2 regions of the Thalassospira permensis NBRC 106175 genome follow, and region 2 is predicted to be linked to the other one. Evidence: riboswitches for the same ligand, from Rfam matches in the RefSeq annotation. Region 2 holds a riboswitch; the other holds the start of a gene.
What was found. Region 2 has a riboswitch for glycine ahead of gcvT (glycine cleavage system aminomethyltransferase GcvT). Riboswitches for the same ligand answer to the same signal wherever they lie in the genome.
Positions count from the first base shown of each region.

Region 1: it holds a riboswitch for glycine, as region 2 does, so the genes downstream of both, SMB34_RS12770 (L-serine ammonia-lyase) here and gcvT (glycine cleavage system aminomethyltransferase GcvT) in region 2, are expected to answer to the same signal.

Region 1 is NZ_AUNC01000023.1:186,761-194,936, forward strand. It holds gene SMB34_RS12755 (S41 family peptidase) at 1-735, opposite strand, end outside; gene SMB34_RS12760 (murein hydrolase activator EnvC family protein) at 732-2,081, opposite strand; gene gpmI (2,3-bisphosphoglycerate-independent phosphoglycerate mutase) at 2,059-3,651, opposite strand; glycine riboswitch at 3,926-4,025, shown strand; glycine riboswitch at 4,029-4,156, shown strand; gene SMB34_RS12770 (L-serine ammonia-lyase) at 4,227-5,642, shown strand; gene SMB34_RS12775 (dihydrofolate reductase family protein) at 5,795-6,328, shown strand; gene SMB34_RS12780 (hypothetical protein) at 6,335-6,991, opposite strand; gene rlmH (23S rRNA (pseudouridine(1915)-N(3))-methyltransferase RlmH) at 7,094-7,552, opposite strand; gene rsfS (ribosome silencing factor) at 7,635-8,024, opposite strand; gene SMB34_RS12795 (nicotinate-nucleotide adenylyltransferase) at 8,079-8,176, opposite strand, start outside.
Region 2 is NZ_AUNC01000001.1:176,311-184,486, reverse strand. It holds gene SMB34_RS00710 (hypothetical protein) at 1-372, opposite strand, end outside; gene SMB34_RS00705 (protein phosphatase CheZ) at 583-1,488, opposite strand; gene gcvPB (aminomethyl-transferring glycine dehydrogenase subunit GcvPB) at 1,691-3,187, opposite strand; gene gcvPA (aminomethyl-transferring glycine dehydrogenase subunit GcvPA) at 3,184-4,539, opposite strand; gene gcvH (glycine cleavage system protein GcvH) at 4,543-4,914, opposite strand; gene gcvT (glycine cleavage system aminomethyltransferase GcvT) at 5,006-6,118, opposite strand; glycine riboswitch at 6,176-6,278, opposite strand; glycine riboswitch at 6,282-6,405, opposite strand; gene SMB34_RS00675 (hypothetical protein) at 6,641-7,195, opposite strand; gene ispH (4-hydroxy-3-methylbut-2-enyl diphosphate reductase) at 7,461-8,176, shown strand, end outside.

The DNA.
Region 1 (8,176 bases), on a different contig from region 2:
CGCCTGATCGAGCAACCCACCAGGATTGTTGCGCATGTCAATCACAAGGCCCTTGATTTCCGGGCCGATCTGATCGCGCAACTCGGTGATCGCACGTTGCAGGCCGCTAAAGGTCTGCTCGTTGAATTTGGTGATACGGATATATCCGACATCATCCTTTGCTTCGGATCTAACCGACTGGATCTTGATCACGGCCCGGGTCAGGGTGACATCAAACGGTGCGGTTTCACCCTTGCGCATGATGGTCAGGATAATGTCTGTATTGACCTTGCCGCGCATCATTTCAACCGCTTCGTTCAGGCCAAGACCACGGATCGGTTTGCCATCGATATGGGTGATGAAGTCACCGGGTTGCAAACCGGCCTTTTCGGCAGGTGTGTCATAAATCGGGGAAATGACTTTGACAAAGCCTTCTTCCATCGTGACTTCGATACCAAGCCCACCGAATTCACCGCGGGTATCGACCTGCATTTCCTCGAAATTATCCATATTCAGATAGGAGGAATGTGGATCAAGCGATGTCAGCATGCCGTTGATGGCTGCTTCGATCAGCTGCTTGTCATCGACTTCTTCGACATATTTCGATTTCACCTGTTCAAACACATCGCCAAACAGGTTCAGCAGCCGATAGGTTTCGGCTGATGTTGTTGGTGAAGATTGCGCCAGCGCGGGCGAAGCAAGGCCCAAAGTCATGCCGGTAGCGAGTGCGAATACTGCCAATCGAGAGGTTTTCATCCACTTACCTTGCCGTTTTTCGAGGCCAGCCAGGGAAGCGGATTGATCGCTTCACCGTCATGGCGCATCTCCAGATAGAGTTTAGGCGATAATTCACCCATTATTCCAACAGGTTCACCCGCCAACAGATATTGTCCTACCACACTGTCGAGCCGATCAAAACCAGCGATAAGGCTATGGTATCCTTCGCCGTGTTCGATAATCAAGAGGCGGCCATAGCCACGGAAGGGCCCGGCGAATACAACTTTGCCGTCAAAGGGCGATACGACCTGCGCGTTTGGGCGTGTGTCGATCTCGATCCCTTTGGAATGTGTAACCGCCAGTCCGTCCGGTCCGCGGGACCGTTCACCAAACAATGTAACGACCTTTCCGCTTGCGGGCATACGCAATTGTCCGTGTGCCAGCGTGATCGAACTGCCGACAGAAAGCTCTTCATCATTTGCCGATGGCGCCTTGCTGGCAGGGGCTGTTTTTTCCGCAGGGGTGGCGGGCGGCTCGTTTCTGGCAATTGTCGATGGGGCCGGGGCCGGTTTGGGTTCTGTGCGCTTGGCGATCTGGCGTTCCGGTTTCATGCGGGGTTCGGGAACGCCTTCCGCCCGCTTTTTCAGGCTTTCCAGAAGATCGCCCAATGATTTTGCCTCGGTCGCCAGTTCATTGACGGCGCGCGATGCCATTTTGGCCTCGGCCTCGGTTTCCGAACGCAGTTTGCGCTTTTCGTTAAGCAGGGCGGCCAGTGACTGGCGCTCTGCCTGTAATTCTTTGGTGGCGGCTGCCATTTCGCTGCGGCGCGTTCGGATGTCTTCGCGAAGGGTGCCAATTTCTTCAAGCTCGGCGCGCAAATCGCGCGCATGCTGTTCAACACCGGGTAGGGCGGCCTTTAACAGGATGGCTGACCGCAATGTATCCTGCGGGCTGGTCGGAAGGGCGATCACAGCTTCGGGCGGGGTGGTCGACAAACGCTGCAAGGCCATCAGGATGCGGGCATATTGCCCGGCTTTGTCTTCAAGGCTGGTGGCGGCCCGCTTTTCGCGCACTTCAAGTTCGGCAAGCTGATCTTCAAGATCGGTCAGGGTTGTTTCAAGGCGCTGGGCGCGTCTGGCGACCGAAATGGCTTCGGATTGAAGCGCCTGTTCCTCGGTCCAGAGTTCGCGCGATTTACGCGCCAGGAATTCTTCCTGCTTTTGCTGCTCTGACAGCTGGCTTTCAAGTTTATCAAGCTGACTGTCGACCTTGCGTAGCGACTGGGCAAAAGACGGCGCTGCCCCGCCCGCGATCATGGCTGCAATCACAGCCAGCGCAGGCAGGGCGGTCTTGGAACGCAGATCAGTTCGCAAGAAGCGCATCATTCCCTTTCAAACCCTTGATCAACGGTTTGCCGGACATTTCCGCCGGTTGCGGTAGCCCGAGAAGCTGCAACAAAGTCGGTGCCACGTCGGCCAGGCGACCATTTTCCAGTGTCGCGCCTTCGGGTCCATTCACCAGAATGGTCGGCACCAGATTAAGCGTATGCGCGGTGTGCGGCTCGCCGGTTTCCGGATCCACCATCATCTCACAGTTCCCGTGATCGGCGGTAACGAACATCACGCCGCCCACCGATTTAACCGCATCAACAACCTGCCCAAGGCAGGTATCGACCGCTTCGGCGGCCTTGATAGCGGCGGACAAAATGCCGCTATGGCCGACCATGTCGGGGTTGGCAAAGTTCAGAATGATCGCATCATAGGTTTCAGCCCTGATCGCCGCCACCAGCTTTTCGGTCACTTCCGGGGCCGACATTTCCGGCTGCAAATCATAGGTCGCGACCTTGGGCGATGGCACCAGAATACGGTCTTCGCCCTCGAAAACCTGTTCTTCGCCGCCGTTAAAGAAGAAGGACACATGCGGATATTTTTCGGTTTCCGCGATGCGCAACTGCTTCATGCCAGCCCTGGAAACGACTTCACCAAAGATATTTGGCAACACCTGCGGCGGATAGATCGCATCCATATATTTTGCATGGTCGGATGAATATTCAACCATACCGGCCTGCACGGCAAATCTGATCGGGGTGCCACGGTCAAACCCGTCAAAGTCCGGTGCGCAGATCGCGGCCAGAATTTCACGCGCGCGGTCGGCCCGGAAATTGGTCATCAAAAGTCCGTCGCCGTCTTTCATGCCGGCATAATCGCCAATCACGGTCGGCAGAACGAATTCATCCGTGGTGTCGGCATCATAGGCTGCCCGGATTGCGGCTTCGGCACTTTCAGCGGTGCGGCCATCGGCGTAATTCTTGCCCTTTACCATCGTGAAATAGGCTTGGCTGACGCGTTCCCAGCGATTGTCGCGGTCCATGGCGTAATAGCGCCCGGTGACGGTTACGATTTCAACATTGGCATCACCGATCAGTGCGCGGAATTTTTCAAGGAATTTGGCGGCACTTTTGGGGGCGGTATCGCGGCCATCCAGATAGGCATGGATTTTTACCTGCACACCGGCCGATGCGATGATTTTGGCAAGGGCCGCCATATGGGCCTGATGGGAATGCACCCCGCCTTCGGACAGAAGCCCCGCGATATGACAGACACCCCCGCTTTCTTTCAGCTTGGCGATAACCTTTTTGACGGTATCGGTATCGGCGATCGAACCGGTTTTGACAGCCTCGTCAATTTTTGGCAGTTCCTGCATCACAACCCGGCCGGCACCAAGATTCATATGGCCGACTTCGGAATTGCCCATCTGCCCTTCGGGCAGGCCTACATCAAGACCGCAGGCTTTCAGAAAGCCGGTCGGATTGTTGGCATAAAGCGCGTCCCAAACAGGGGTATTGGCCAATGCAACCGCATTGTCCTTGCTTTCCTCGCGATAACCCCAGCCATCCAGAATGCACAGCACCACCGGACGCGGGCGCTTTACGGTATTTGATACAGTCACAATCATAATCCCACGAAGTAAAGTACACGAAATAAGGTAAAAGGCTGAATTACCGGTAAAGATGGTTATTTTCCGGTAATTTTGCCATCCGTACAAAGACGCCGGGCGCGGTGGGTCCGCCATCAGACGCTGCCAATCATAGCATTTTCAACGCGCAATCTATCATGAATGCCGGTATTGAACAGCCTTCCGACCGGGTATTTTTTGTGCGCTTGCAAAGTCGCTTTTTGACAAGGATCATCACCTGCCTGTAATCTCGGGCGTTACGGTGATACCTCGAATAACCGCGATGGGAGAGCCCGCTTTGATCCCGCGATCAGATCGGCGCCGAAGGAGCAATAGCCCCGAAAACTCTCAGGCAGATGGACCGTTGCGGATTGAGGCTCTGGAGAGAGAAAGCGGTACGGGGCCAATGCCCGGCACCATATTTCCACCGAAGGATGAAGCCATGGCGTCAAAGACTTCTTTGTTTTTGGCAACAGGGCGCACAATCTCAGGTCAAGGGACAGAGGGGGCAAGACACCGGTTCTATAACGTCATGTGGCATTGATCCGCATGACAAAGAGCCGTGGGAGGCCCATTTGACCGAAGAAAATAAGCAGCGTCCGCAAGACGTTAATCTTTCCGTTGTCGATCTTTATACCATCGGCATCGGCCCATCGAGTTCGCATACGGTCGGCCCGATGCGCGCGGGCTATCGGTTCTGTCTGGAACTCGAAGCCCGGAATCTTTTGGAAAAAATCGGCTCGGTAATTGTTGATCTTTACGGATCGCTTGCCCTGACCGGCAAGGGCCATGCCACCGATACCGCGGTGATCATGGGGCTTTCGGGGGAACGACCGCGTTCGGTTGATCCCGACCGGATCGCACCGACAATGGATGCGATTGATAAAGATCACGCATTACAGCTTTACGGCGCGCATCCGGTTGCCTTTAACCGTGAAACCAATCTTGTGTTTCACATGACCGAAAGCCTGCCTGAACATCCCAATGGCATGCGGATCACCGCCTTTGACCGTGACGGTGTTGTTCTGCACAAACAGGAATATTTTTCGGTTGGGGGTGGGTTTATCGTCTCGGGCGATGATCGCGGTGCGGAATATTCCGGCGATAACATCACACTGCCTTATCCCTTTTCCTCGGCCGATGAACTGATGGCGATCTGTAAAAAGGAAAAGCTGTCGATTGCCGAAGTCATGGCCGAAAATGAAAAAAGCTGGCGTGAACCTGCCGAGACCGAGGAATTTGTCGACCGCGTGCATCGCGCGATGATGGATTGTATTGAGCGTGGCTGCAAAACCGATGGCATCCTGCCCGGAGGGTTGAATGTCAAACGGCGTGCGCGCAAACTTTACCTTGAACTGACGGAACGGCCAGAAGCGGGGCTTAAGGACCCGTTGACCGTGATCGACTGGGTCAATCTTTATGCTCTTGCGGTTAACGAAGAAAATGCTGCCGGTTCGCGCGTCGTGACCGCCCCGACCAACGGGGCGGCGGGTGTTATTCCGGCCGTGCTGCGCTATTACGAACGGTTCGGGGCCAATGTGACACAGGGCAAAATACGCGAATTCCTGTTAACGGCGGCAGCCATTGGTTCGATCTATAAAAAGCGTGCGTCGATCTCGGCCGCCGAAGTCGGTTGTCAGGGTGAGGTCGGTGTGGCCTGCTCAATGGCGGCAGGCGCGCTTTGTGCCGTCATGGGCGGTACGCCCGAACAGGTTGAAAACGCCGCCGAAATTGGCATGGAACACAACCTTGGCCTGACCTGTGATCCGATTGGCGGTCTGGTGCAGGTACCCTGCATCGAACGCAACACCATGGGGGCGGTCAAGGCGATCAATGCTGCCCGTCTGGCAATGCGAGGTGATGGTCAGCATACCGTGTCACTCGATAAGGTAATCGAAACCATGCGCCAGACCGGCATTGATATGCAAAGCAAATACAAGGAAACCAGTCAGGGCGGGCTGGCGGTCAATGTCAACGTGGTCGAATGTTGAGCTGACAGTTTGAAATACCGACCAAACACCCTCGAAGCCGCCGTTTCGGGGGTGTTTTTCATCCGGCCTGATTCTTGCCACCTTGCGCCTGCAATCTGATATCATTGAGAAATCAAAAACGGGGCAAAGACCCCGAACAGGTTGGGCAAAGCATGAAAAAGAAACTGTTCCGCATCTATATCGCGGTCAGTCTGGATGGCTATATCGCGCGCGCCAATGGTGCTGTTGACTGGCTTGATCAATTCGATCCGGGCGAGTTCAATTTCGAGGGCTTTCTGGGCACCGTGGGAACACTGATCATCGGGCGAAAAACCTTTGATCAGGTGATGGAATTTGGCGACTGGCCCTATGAAGATCGCCGCACGATTGTCCTGACATCGCGCGATTTGCCCGATAACCGCCCGGCCAATACAGAGGCCTATGGCGGTAGTCTTGTGGAACTGGCAAGCCAGCTTCGCGATGACAGGTCCGATACCGGCGATATCTGGATCGTCGGTGGGGCCAGTGTTGTGACCCAATTCCTGTTTGGCGGCCTTGTCGATCAGCTTGAAATGTTCATCATCCCCGAAATTCTCGGTGATGGCATCCGGCTGTTTGGCCGGGATGCTGTGGGCACGACACTGAAACTGGTGGCATCGGAGCACTACAAGTCCGGTGTCGTGCGCATGCAGTATGGTTTGCGTTAAAGCCGGTTACTTAAGCGTTTCCAGTTTTTGGGCAATCTTTGAGGAAAGTTCGCGTAGGGCATTAACAGCACTGCTTTGCCAGTCGCTGTCGAGGACCATCTGCATCTTTTCCTGATAGCTGTCGGTGACTGTAACCGGTTCGCCCTTGTTCAGTTCGTTGCCCTTCAACGTCACTTCGGACTTGTTATGCACCGTGACCTGCCAGAAACCGGGTTCGAACCATGACCAGAACTTGATCAGGTCGGCATCGACGGAGTCGGCGCTGTCATATTCGGCGTCCCCCGGTTCAAGAACACGGTATCCGGCCTGTTTGAAGCCGTTGGAGATTGCCTTGTTGACAGCATCGGCAACGGTTTTGCCTTCGGGTAGCAAAACATCCCCCAGTGCCATTCCATAGGTGTTGCGTTTGCGGGCATAGGCACGCGATGTAAAGGTGACATCATCAATCTCGTCATTCGACAGCGACGGGATATCCGGTGTTGACGGATCAATCTCGAATTGGCGTTTGTCTTCGACCGAAACGATTTTAACGGCCGGCCCAGTCGCCGGGTTCTCAATTTTGGCCGGTTCCTGAATTTCGACAACGCTACGCGAAGCTGCGCACGCGCCGGTCAGCATTGCCAAACCGATAGCGGCGGCAATCTTTAAGTATCTGTTTTGCATCGTTAATTCCCCTACTCAAACAGATAGAGAAATACCCATGGACAAATTTTGAAACAACTTATCCAAGAGTGGGGGAACCAATGCTTTTGGTGACTTTGAGGATTATTCCCGGTGATAGGGATGGTTGGTCTGGATGGCGTGGGCGCGGAAAAGCTGTTCGGCAATCAGGGCGCGGACCAGCATATGGGGCCATGTCGCCTTGCCAAGTGACCAAAGCGTATTGGCGCGTGTTTTGATGGCGTCCCCATGCCCGTCGGCCCCGCCAATGGCAAAGGCGATATTTCCGGCATATTGATCGATCCAGCCTTCAAGCTTTGCGGCAAAATCGATGGAGCCATATTCGCGGCCATGCTCGTCAAGTGCGATCAAAAAGGCACTTTCGGGGATGACGCCCAGTAAAAGCTCCGCCTCGCGGTCTTTGAGCTGATTGGGGGGCAGCTTTTTCTTCTCTTCGACTTCCCGCACGGCAAAGGGCCAGCGCAGGCGGGCTGCGTAATGGTCAAAAAGATCTTTCTCGGGGCCGTTCTTCATCCGGCCCACTGCCGCAAGGGTAATTTGCATCTTTCCGATCTGGCTCCGGCCCGCAAGGGGACCACCGATGGCCAATCCCCGCGGTGGTCAGGGCAAACCGGGGCGGACTGTATTAATACAGTCGCGCCGCCTGCTGTTTAAGCGCCGGATTTTCAACGCCCCACATCTGTTCTATGTTGTAGAAAGCGCGAACTTCCGGGCGGAACAGATGGACGATGACATCGCCGGCATCAACCAGAACCCAGTCGCCCTGTTCCTTGCCTTCGGCCTGGGCACGGCCCTGACCTGCTTCTTTCAGCTTTTCGACAATATGCTCTGCCATCGACGCCACCCGTCTGGAGGATGACCCGGTTGCAATGATCATATGATCGGCAAGGGAGGTTTTATCGATCAGATTAATGGTGACAAGGTCTTCGGCCTTGTCGTCTTCGAGCGTGCTCTGGATAAGGGCAAGAAGCTCGCCCGGGGTCAGAGTCTTTTTTGCGGTACCTATGGTCGCCACCTCAATTTACGCAAGAGAGCCCGATCCGTTTTGGATCCGGGGAACTCCCGCCGGTCAAACCTGCCATCTGCCTTCGGCGCGGATTGCGGTCGAAGAAGCCGGATGGCGCTTTATTGGCAGGTAAACCCAGGCCGGAACATCGAGATCGGCCA
Region 2 (8,176 bases):
CCGGCTGTCAAAATCGCATTCAAAAGTCGGGTCGGTGTGTTTGGCAATGAAATGCACCACACCTTCGCGGAAATCTTCCTTGATCGGCGACCAGCTCATGAAGACACCGCCGCGATTGTCATATTCGCGAATGTCACGGTCATGGGACAGTTCAACAAAACTGTGGCCCAGATCTTCGGTGGCCCCGGCGACCAGCCATGACGGTTTGATCCCGCCATGCCACAGCAGATAGACACCGCCAACATTGTCAAGTTTCAGCTCGCTGAAATCATCGATCATGAACAGGCGATAATACTCGCCACGCGGGCTTTTCCGCCATTTGATATCTTGTGCCTTTGGCTGGCGCAAAGTGCCAAGCGACCAGAATCCCATTTCATCCTCCAAGCGCACCAAAACGCGCGCAACTGCACGTCACACGCATCCCAACGCTGCTTTTGTTTTTATGAATTCCACTATATCGGAAAACCGTAAACTTTTGGTTGACCGATTACAAATCGCGATATCGCAAAATCCTGTTCTTAAACAAGACTTATTCTGGGTTTCAACCCTGAATATAAGACGCGTACCCCGATTTGGAAATACTCAGTCGAACAATTTGTCGATGTCGTCCTGACTGATCCCCTCGCCTTCCAACTGCGGACCATTCAGAAGATCGTCATCCTCGTTCTTCGGCGTCCCGTCATCATTTTCGGGAACCGGCAGATCGGTAAAGGCATCCTCGCCCCAGATCAGGATCATGTTGTGAACCCGTTCTTCAACGAATTCAAGGGTCCGAACCACCTTGTTGATGCGCTGGCCGGTGATGTCCTGGAAGTTACAGGACTCGAAAACCTTGGTGACCAGAAACGCGATCTGTTCGACATGTTCGGCCACAAAGTCGGATGGTGCCGAATTTTTAAGCGTCATCGCCAGATCGTCGATCTGTTCGGCGGATTCAAGGATCGTATGCGTTGCCATTTCCGTATCCTTGATGATCGCATCAAGTTCGGTGGTCGCACTGACAAGGCGGTCATCCTCGGCCTTCGGATGACGCAGCGACGCGATCTGCATCTTCGCCCTGTGAATATGTTCGTTCATTTCCTCGATCTGCTTGCGGATCAGTTCAAGGTCGTCTTTGTCCGGTTCCGACGCACCCGGACGATTGCTATGGGTAAAATTGCTGCTGACCGGATCGGGCAATACATCCATCGCATCGCCATCCGATCCCGGTGCGATATGGGCGGCATCAATACTGCCCCCGGCACGCACCGCATCGCGCAGTTGGGCGACTTCCGACCTCAGGGCACGAATTTCATCAAGTACAGCCTGATTGATCCCGGATGCCTCAACGGTCGCAGCCAGTTTCGGCGCTGGCAATGGCGCACCTGCACCCATACCGGTTTCAAGCGTCGGATCGAAAAAGGAATCCGACCAATCTTCCACCACACCACCCGAACGTTCTTTTAAACGGCGTTCTGCGGTGAAAACCTTCTGCACGCGACGTGTCATGGCTGACTTCAATCCTCCGGCAACGGGCTTGACCCGATCCCTGTTCCCCCGATCACCCACCCCCGTGGTCAGATGATCACATTAAAACGAGTATAAGGGTCCAGATTGCTACAAGTCCAATGGGTTTCAAGAACAAGCCTTTGAAAAAGAACACCCCGGCCAGATGACCGGGGTGCGCAAAAAGGTTATGTTGCGTTGCAAATCAAGCAGTTTCAGGCATCCAGCGCAAAACCGGCTTTCTTGCCGCCGCCGTTTCGTCAAGACGACGACGCGGTGTCAGATACGGCGCATTTTTAAAGAATTCCGCATCGCCCGATTCTGCCTTGGCCACCAATGCCAGCACCGCATCGCAGAACTGATCAATCGATTCCTTGGTTTCGGTTTCCGTCGGCTCGATCAAAAGCGCACCATGCACCACCAGCGGGAAATACATGGTCATCGGGTGGAAGCCCTCATCAATGATCGCCTTGGCAAGATCCAGCGTCGAAACACCGGTATCTTTCAGGAAATCATCGTCAAACAGCGCTTCATGCATGCAATAGCCGGGGAATGCCACGCTCAGCTTGTCTTTCAGACGCGCCAGCAGATAGTTGGCATTCAGCACCGCATCGCCCGATGCCTGACGCAATCCATCCGCACCGTGGCTTTTCATATAAGCCAGCGCACGAATGAACATGCCCATCTGGCCGTGGAACCCTTTCAGGCGACCGAACGGCTTGTTGCCATCCTTCTCGTCTGCGGTTTCCACCAGATGGAATGTCTCGCCCTTGCGCACGACATAGGGGATCGGTGCAAACGGGGCCAGTGCCTCGGAAAACACAACCGGACCCGAACCCGGTCCACCGCCGCCATGCGGGGTCGAAAAGGTCTTGTGCAGGTTGATATGCATCGCATCAATGCCAAGATCGGCCGGGCGTACCCGTCCGACAATCGCGTTGAAGTTCGCCCCGTCGCAATAGAAATACCCACCGGCCGCATGGACCAGATCGGCAATCTTGCGAACGTCGCGTTCAAACAGGCCACAGGTATTCGGGTTGGTCAGCATGATCCCCGCAACATCGTCGCCAAGCTTGGCTTCGAACGCCGCAAGGTCGACACGGCCATCTTCGGTGGCCGGGATCGAATCAACCGTGAAACCGCACGCTGCGGCCGTTGCCGGGTTGGTCCCGTGGGCCGATTCCGGCACCAGAACACGACGACGGTTTTCACCGCGCGCATCAAGGGCCGCCCGGATCGCCATCATGCCGCAAAGTTCGCCCTGTGCGCCCGCTGCTGGCGACATGGCAACCGCTGGCATACCGGTCAGAACCAGCAACCAGTGTGCGCAACTGTCAATCAGTTCAAGCGCGCCCTGCACCGTGCTTTCGGGCTGCATCGGATGCAGGTCGGCAAGACCGGGCATCCGCGCAACCTTTTCATTCAGGCGCGGGTTATGTTTCATCGTGCACGAACCCAGCGGGAAGAAGCCGGAATCGATGCCAAAGTTTTTCTGCGACAGGCGCGTGAAATGACGCACAACCTGCGGCTCGGACAGGCCCGGAAGACCGACATCGCTATCGCGATCAAGGCCGCCAAGGCGTGATTTGATGCCCGCTGGCTTCGGAAGGTCAACACCGGTACGCCCCGGTTCGCCCATCTCGAAAATCAGCTTTTCCTCAAGCACAAGGCCACGGTTACCGGTATGGGTGGTAAAGCTCATGCCAGCACCTCCTTCAATGCAGACGCAAGGTCCGCGATGTCTTCGTCGGTGTTGGTTTCGGTCGCCGCCACCAGCATGTAATGGTCCAGATCGTCCCGGTTCGGATACAGGCGCGACAACGGAACCCCGCCAAGGACACCCTTGCCAACCAGGGCCTCGACCACCTCGGCTGCCGGTTTGGCAAGCTTGACGGTGAACTCGTTAAAGAAGCTGTCATTGACAACTTCCGCACCCGGCACCGCATTGATCGCATCGGCGGTCTTGCACGCGGTTTCATGGTTAAGCGTTGCCACACCACGATACCCGTCTTCACCCAGAAGGCTCATATGCACCGTAAAGGCCAACGAACACAGACCGGAATTGGTGCAGATGTTCGATGTCGCCTTTTCGCGGCGGATATGCTGTTCACGCGTCGAAAGTGTTAGAACAAAACCGCGTTTGCCGTCCTGATCGACCGTCTCGCCACACAAACGACCCGGCATCTGGCGTACCAGTTTGCTGGTCGTGGCAAAAAGCCCGACATATGGCCCGCCATAGTTCAGGTTGTTACCAATCGACTGGCCTTCGCCGCAAACGATATCCGCGCCAAAGCTGCCCGGCGATTTGATCGCGCCAAATGCCATGGCCTCGGTAAAGACCACGATCAGAAGCGCCCCCTTGGCATGGCACGCATCCGCAAGCTTGGTGTGATCCTGAATGCGTCCGAAAACGTCCGGGTACTGCACCACCACACACGCCGTCTGATCATCAATCAGATCGTCAAGCTCGTCGGCGGTTGCCTGCTTTTCCGGGTGCCCGTCACGACCGGCAACTTCGGTATCGCTATACTGGCAATAGGTTTCGGTGACTTCACGGTAATGCGGATGCAAGCCACCCGACAGAACCGCTTTCTTGCGGCGCGTGGCCCGGCACGCCATCAGAACGGCCTCCGCGCACGACGTTGCCCCGTCCCACATCGATGCGTTGGCCACATCCATGCCGGTGATCGATGCCACCTGGGTCTGGAATTCGAACAGATACTGCAACGTCCCTTGCGCGATTTCCGGCTGATACGGGGTATAGGCCGTCAGAAACTCACCGCGCTGGATGATGTAATCGACCGTGGCCGGGACATGGTGGCGATACGCCCCCGCCCCCAGGAAACTTGGCACGCTGGCCGTGCCCATGTTTTTGGCGGCCAGTTTCGCCATGTCGCGCTCGACCTGCAATTCACCAAGATGATATGGCAGATCGACCGGCTCGGACAGCAACGCGCCGTCGGGCACGTCGCTATATAACTCGTCAACGGACCCGGCCCCGATGGTTTCAAGCATCGAGGCGCGATCCGCACTGGTTAGCGGAAGATAACGCATATCTTAAAGGCCTTCGACAAAGTCTTTATACGCAGCTTCGTCCATCAGCTCATCAAGCTGGGACTCATCGGAAAGTTCCATGCGGAAGAACCAGCCATCGCTTTCCGGGGCTTCGTTCACCAGTGCCGGATTGTCATCAAGCTCTTCGTTGGCTTCGACAACGACACCATCAAGCGGCGCATAAACGTCGCTGGCGGCCTTGACCGATTCGACAACCGCCGCATCGCCATCCTTGGTCAGCTTTTTGCCAACTTCCGGCAGCTCGACATAAACGATATCGCCAAGCGACTGCTGGGCGTAATCGGTAATGCCAACGGTCGCGACACCGTCTTCATATTCAACCCATTCATGTTCCTGCGAGAATTTTTTAGCCATGGTAATTCGTCCCTGTAAGATCAGTTGTCTCTAAAATCTCGGTATCTTTTGCGGGCCGCAAACGCTGCCCGAACTCTTTTTTTTCTGATGATCAGCCGCGATAGTAACGATGTGCCGCAAACGGCAGCTCGACGATTTCCGCCGGGCGTGCCTTGCCGCGCACCATCAGATCGACTTTGGTACCCGGGGCGGCAAATTCAATTGCGACATATCCCATCGCAATCGGGCCATCCACGGTCGGGCCGAAACCACCGCTGGTGATTTCGCCAATTTCTTCGCCGTCACTGTTCAAGACCGGCGTATGTTCACGCGCCGGGGCCTTGCCTTCGGGTTTGATCCCGACACGTTTGCGATCCGCGCCATTGGCAAGCTGATCAAGGATGACATCCGCCCCCTTGAACCCGCCTTCTTCGCGACGACGCTTGTTGATGATCCAGTTAAGGTCGCCTTCGACCGGGGTGGTCGTGGTATCGATATCGTTGCCATACAGGCAAAGACCGGCTTCAAGACGCAGCGAATCGCGCGCGCCAAGGCCAATCGCCTCGACCTCGTCCTCTGCCAACAACTTGCGCGCCAGATCTTCGGCGCGCTCGTTCGGCACGGAAATCTCATACCCGTCTTCGCCGGTATAGCCCGACCGAGTGACAAAGCACGCGATACCGGCAATATCGATCTCGGCAAAGCTCATGAATTTCATCTCGGCAACCGAGGGTGCAAACCGCGCCAGCACGCGGGCGGCATCCGGGCCCTGCAATGCCATCAATGCGCGGTCATCAATCTCGATCAGCTCCACACCGTTATCCAGATTGGCCCGCATATGGACAATGTCATCATCCTTGCATGCGGCATTGATCACCAGAAACAGGCTGTCGCCCGCATTGGTGATCATCAGATCATCCAAAATCGTGCCATCGTCATTGGTGAAGGCGGAATAACGGGTGCGGCCGGGTTTGAGGATCGCGATGTCACCGGGTACGAGCTTTTCAAGCTCGGCGACGCGATGTTCGCCGGTCAGGCGGACCTGCCCCATATGCGAAACATCAAACAGACCGGCCTTCGCACGGGTATGCAGATGTTCGCCCTTCACCCCCAGCGGATATTGCACCGGCATGTCATAACCGGCAAACGGCACCATCTTGGCACCCAGTTCCACATGCAAATCATAAAGGGCGGTTTTCAGCAGTTCGGTTTGATGATCGGCCATCAAGGTCTCCAGACAGGCGTTGCGAAACATAGCCGACCAGTGGCCAACCACGTCCCCCTCTGTCTTGGAGCCTGAAAGAATCACAGCCGGTTTGAATACCGGTCTGCTTACATCTTCGGCGAGGCGCACATCCATGTTCGATGCCGCCTGCTTTCCAGAGTCCCATCTCCCCGCGGTCCGTTTGCCTGAGAGTTTCCGGGGTGGTTGCTCCTTCGGCGTCCGCGCAATCCCTATCGATGTAATCACGCACATCAATCAAGACCGTGGCACTCTCCCACGGGGATCATTTGGGTATGCCTCCTTATACGGATTTGAATCCGACCAGACCAGCCCCAAAAATCATATCCTCTCCACCCCATCCATTGGTATGAGGATTAAAAGCCCTTTTTTGCCCCTCCGGCAAATGTCCATTATTTTGTATGAGGATTACCGAAAACGAACTTTTGTTCAGAAACGAAAATCCCGCCACGCGAGGCGGGCGGGATTTGATTACTCACTAAAAATGAATAATAGGCCGGATTATTAATTTTTTCCGAAGCGTCGATTGTAATCAAGCTGATCGGCACTCAGCTGGAAACCAAGGTAAATTTCATAGTCCGGACCGGCCCAGATATCGTCCAGCGGCACGTTCAAAGTCACCTGCTCGTCGCGATACCGCGCCAGGTTCAAATTGCTCGGAAACGCCATGTCGACATCAAACAGATTCTTCTGGATAAACTCGCCAGACGGGTCCTTAAGGGCTACGAAATACTGGAGTTTTGCGTTGCGGCCCTGTGCGGCCGGGCCCAGTTCGGCATTGATCACCGGGCTGATCACGACGTTCAGGATCTTGTCATCAAGGTCATAACCGCAATCACCCAGATAACCGCCAAATTCGGCTTCAAGGATCACATCGGTCAGGTCCTTGCCCTGACCGCTGAACTGCACCAGTCGGGCGGTATCATTGGGCAGGAAGGCCCGCGGACATGCCGGAACCGGCTGCTCTTCGAACGGGTTGCTGCTGCACGCCGCCAGAAAACCGGCAAACGACACCAAACCCAATGCACAAACACGCCGCAGTCCGTTCGCAATCGTCATCCAAGCCTCTATAGAACTGGTCAAATTCGCGGTCATCCCCCACCATGGGCACAACCGCGCGCAGTCTATTCGCTCCGATATGGCGACACAACCCGCTTCCGTTTCAAATCGCGGTATGGGGCGTAAATACATGGCCGGACATAGCTGAACATGCATCTTTACACGGTGTCTGTCATTGCGTGCACGGTGCTGGCGGGTTATGTAACGAAGACATTTGAATAATCGCGGCGATATGCCGCGCATCATGAACATTCGGACCCGTATCATGTCTGACAAAGCCGACCTTCGGATCATCCTTGCCAACCCGCGCGGTTTCTGTGCGGGGGTGGATCGTGCGATCGAGATCGTCGAAAAGGCGCTGGTAAAGTATGGCGCGCCAGTCTATGTCCGCCACGAAATCGTCCACAACAAATTCGTGGTCGACCGCCTGCGCGATATGGGCGCTGTTTTTGTCGATGAACTCGATAGCGTCCCGGATGGCGTGCCAGTAATCTTTTCCGCGCACGGTGTGCCGAAATCGGTCCCCGAAGCCGCCGAAAGCCGCCAGCTTGAATATCTTGATGCGACCTGCCCGCTGGTGTCCAAGGTCCATCGTGGGGCTGAACGCCACCATGCAGATGGCAAACATATCCTTCTGATCGGCCATGCCGGTCATCCCGAAGTCATCGGCACCATGGGGCAGTTGCCACCGGGCAGCATGACCCTGATCGAGACCGAAGAAGACGCCGAAAACCTTCAGGTCGAAAACCCCGAAAACCTTGCGTTTGTGACCCAGACCACCCTGTCGCTGGACGATACGGCCAAGATCATCTCGATCCTGCAACGCCGCTTCCCGGCGATCGAGGTCCCGAAAAAAGAAGACATCTGCTATGCGACCACCAACCGCCAGCACGCGGTCAAGCTGATCGCGACCGATGCCGATGCCATTCTGGTTCTGGGCGCGCCAAACTCGTCAAACTCGAACCGTCTGGTCGAAGTCGC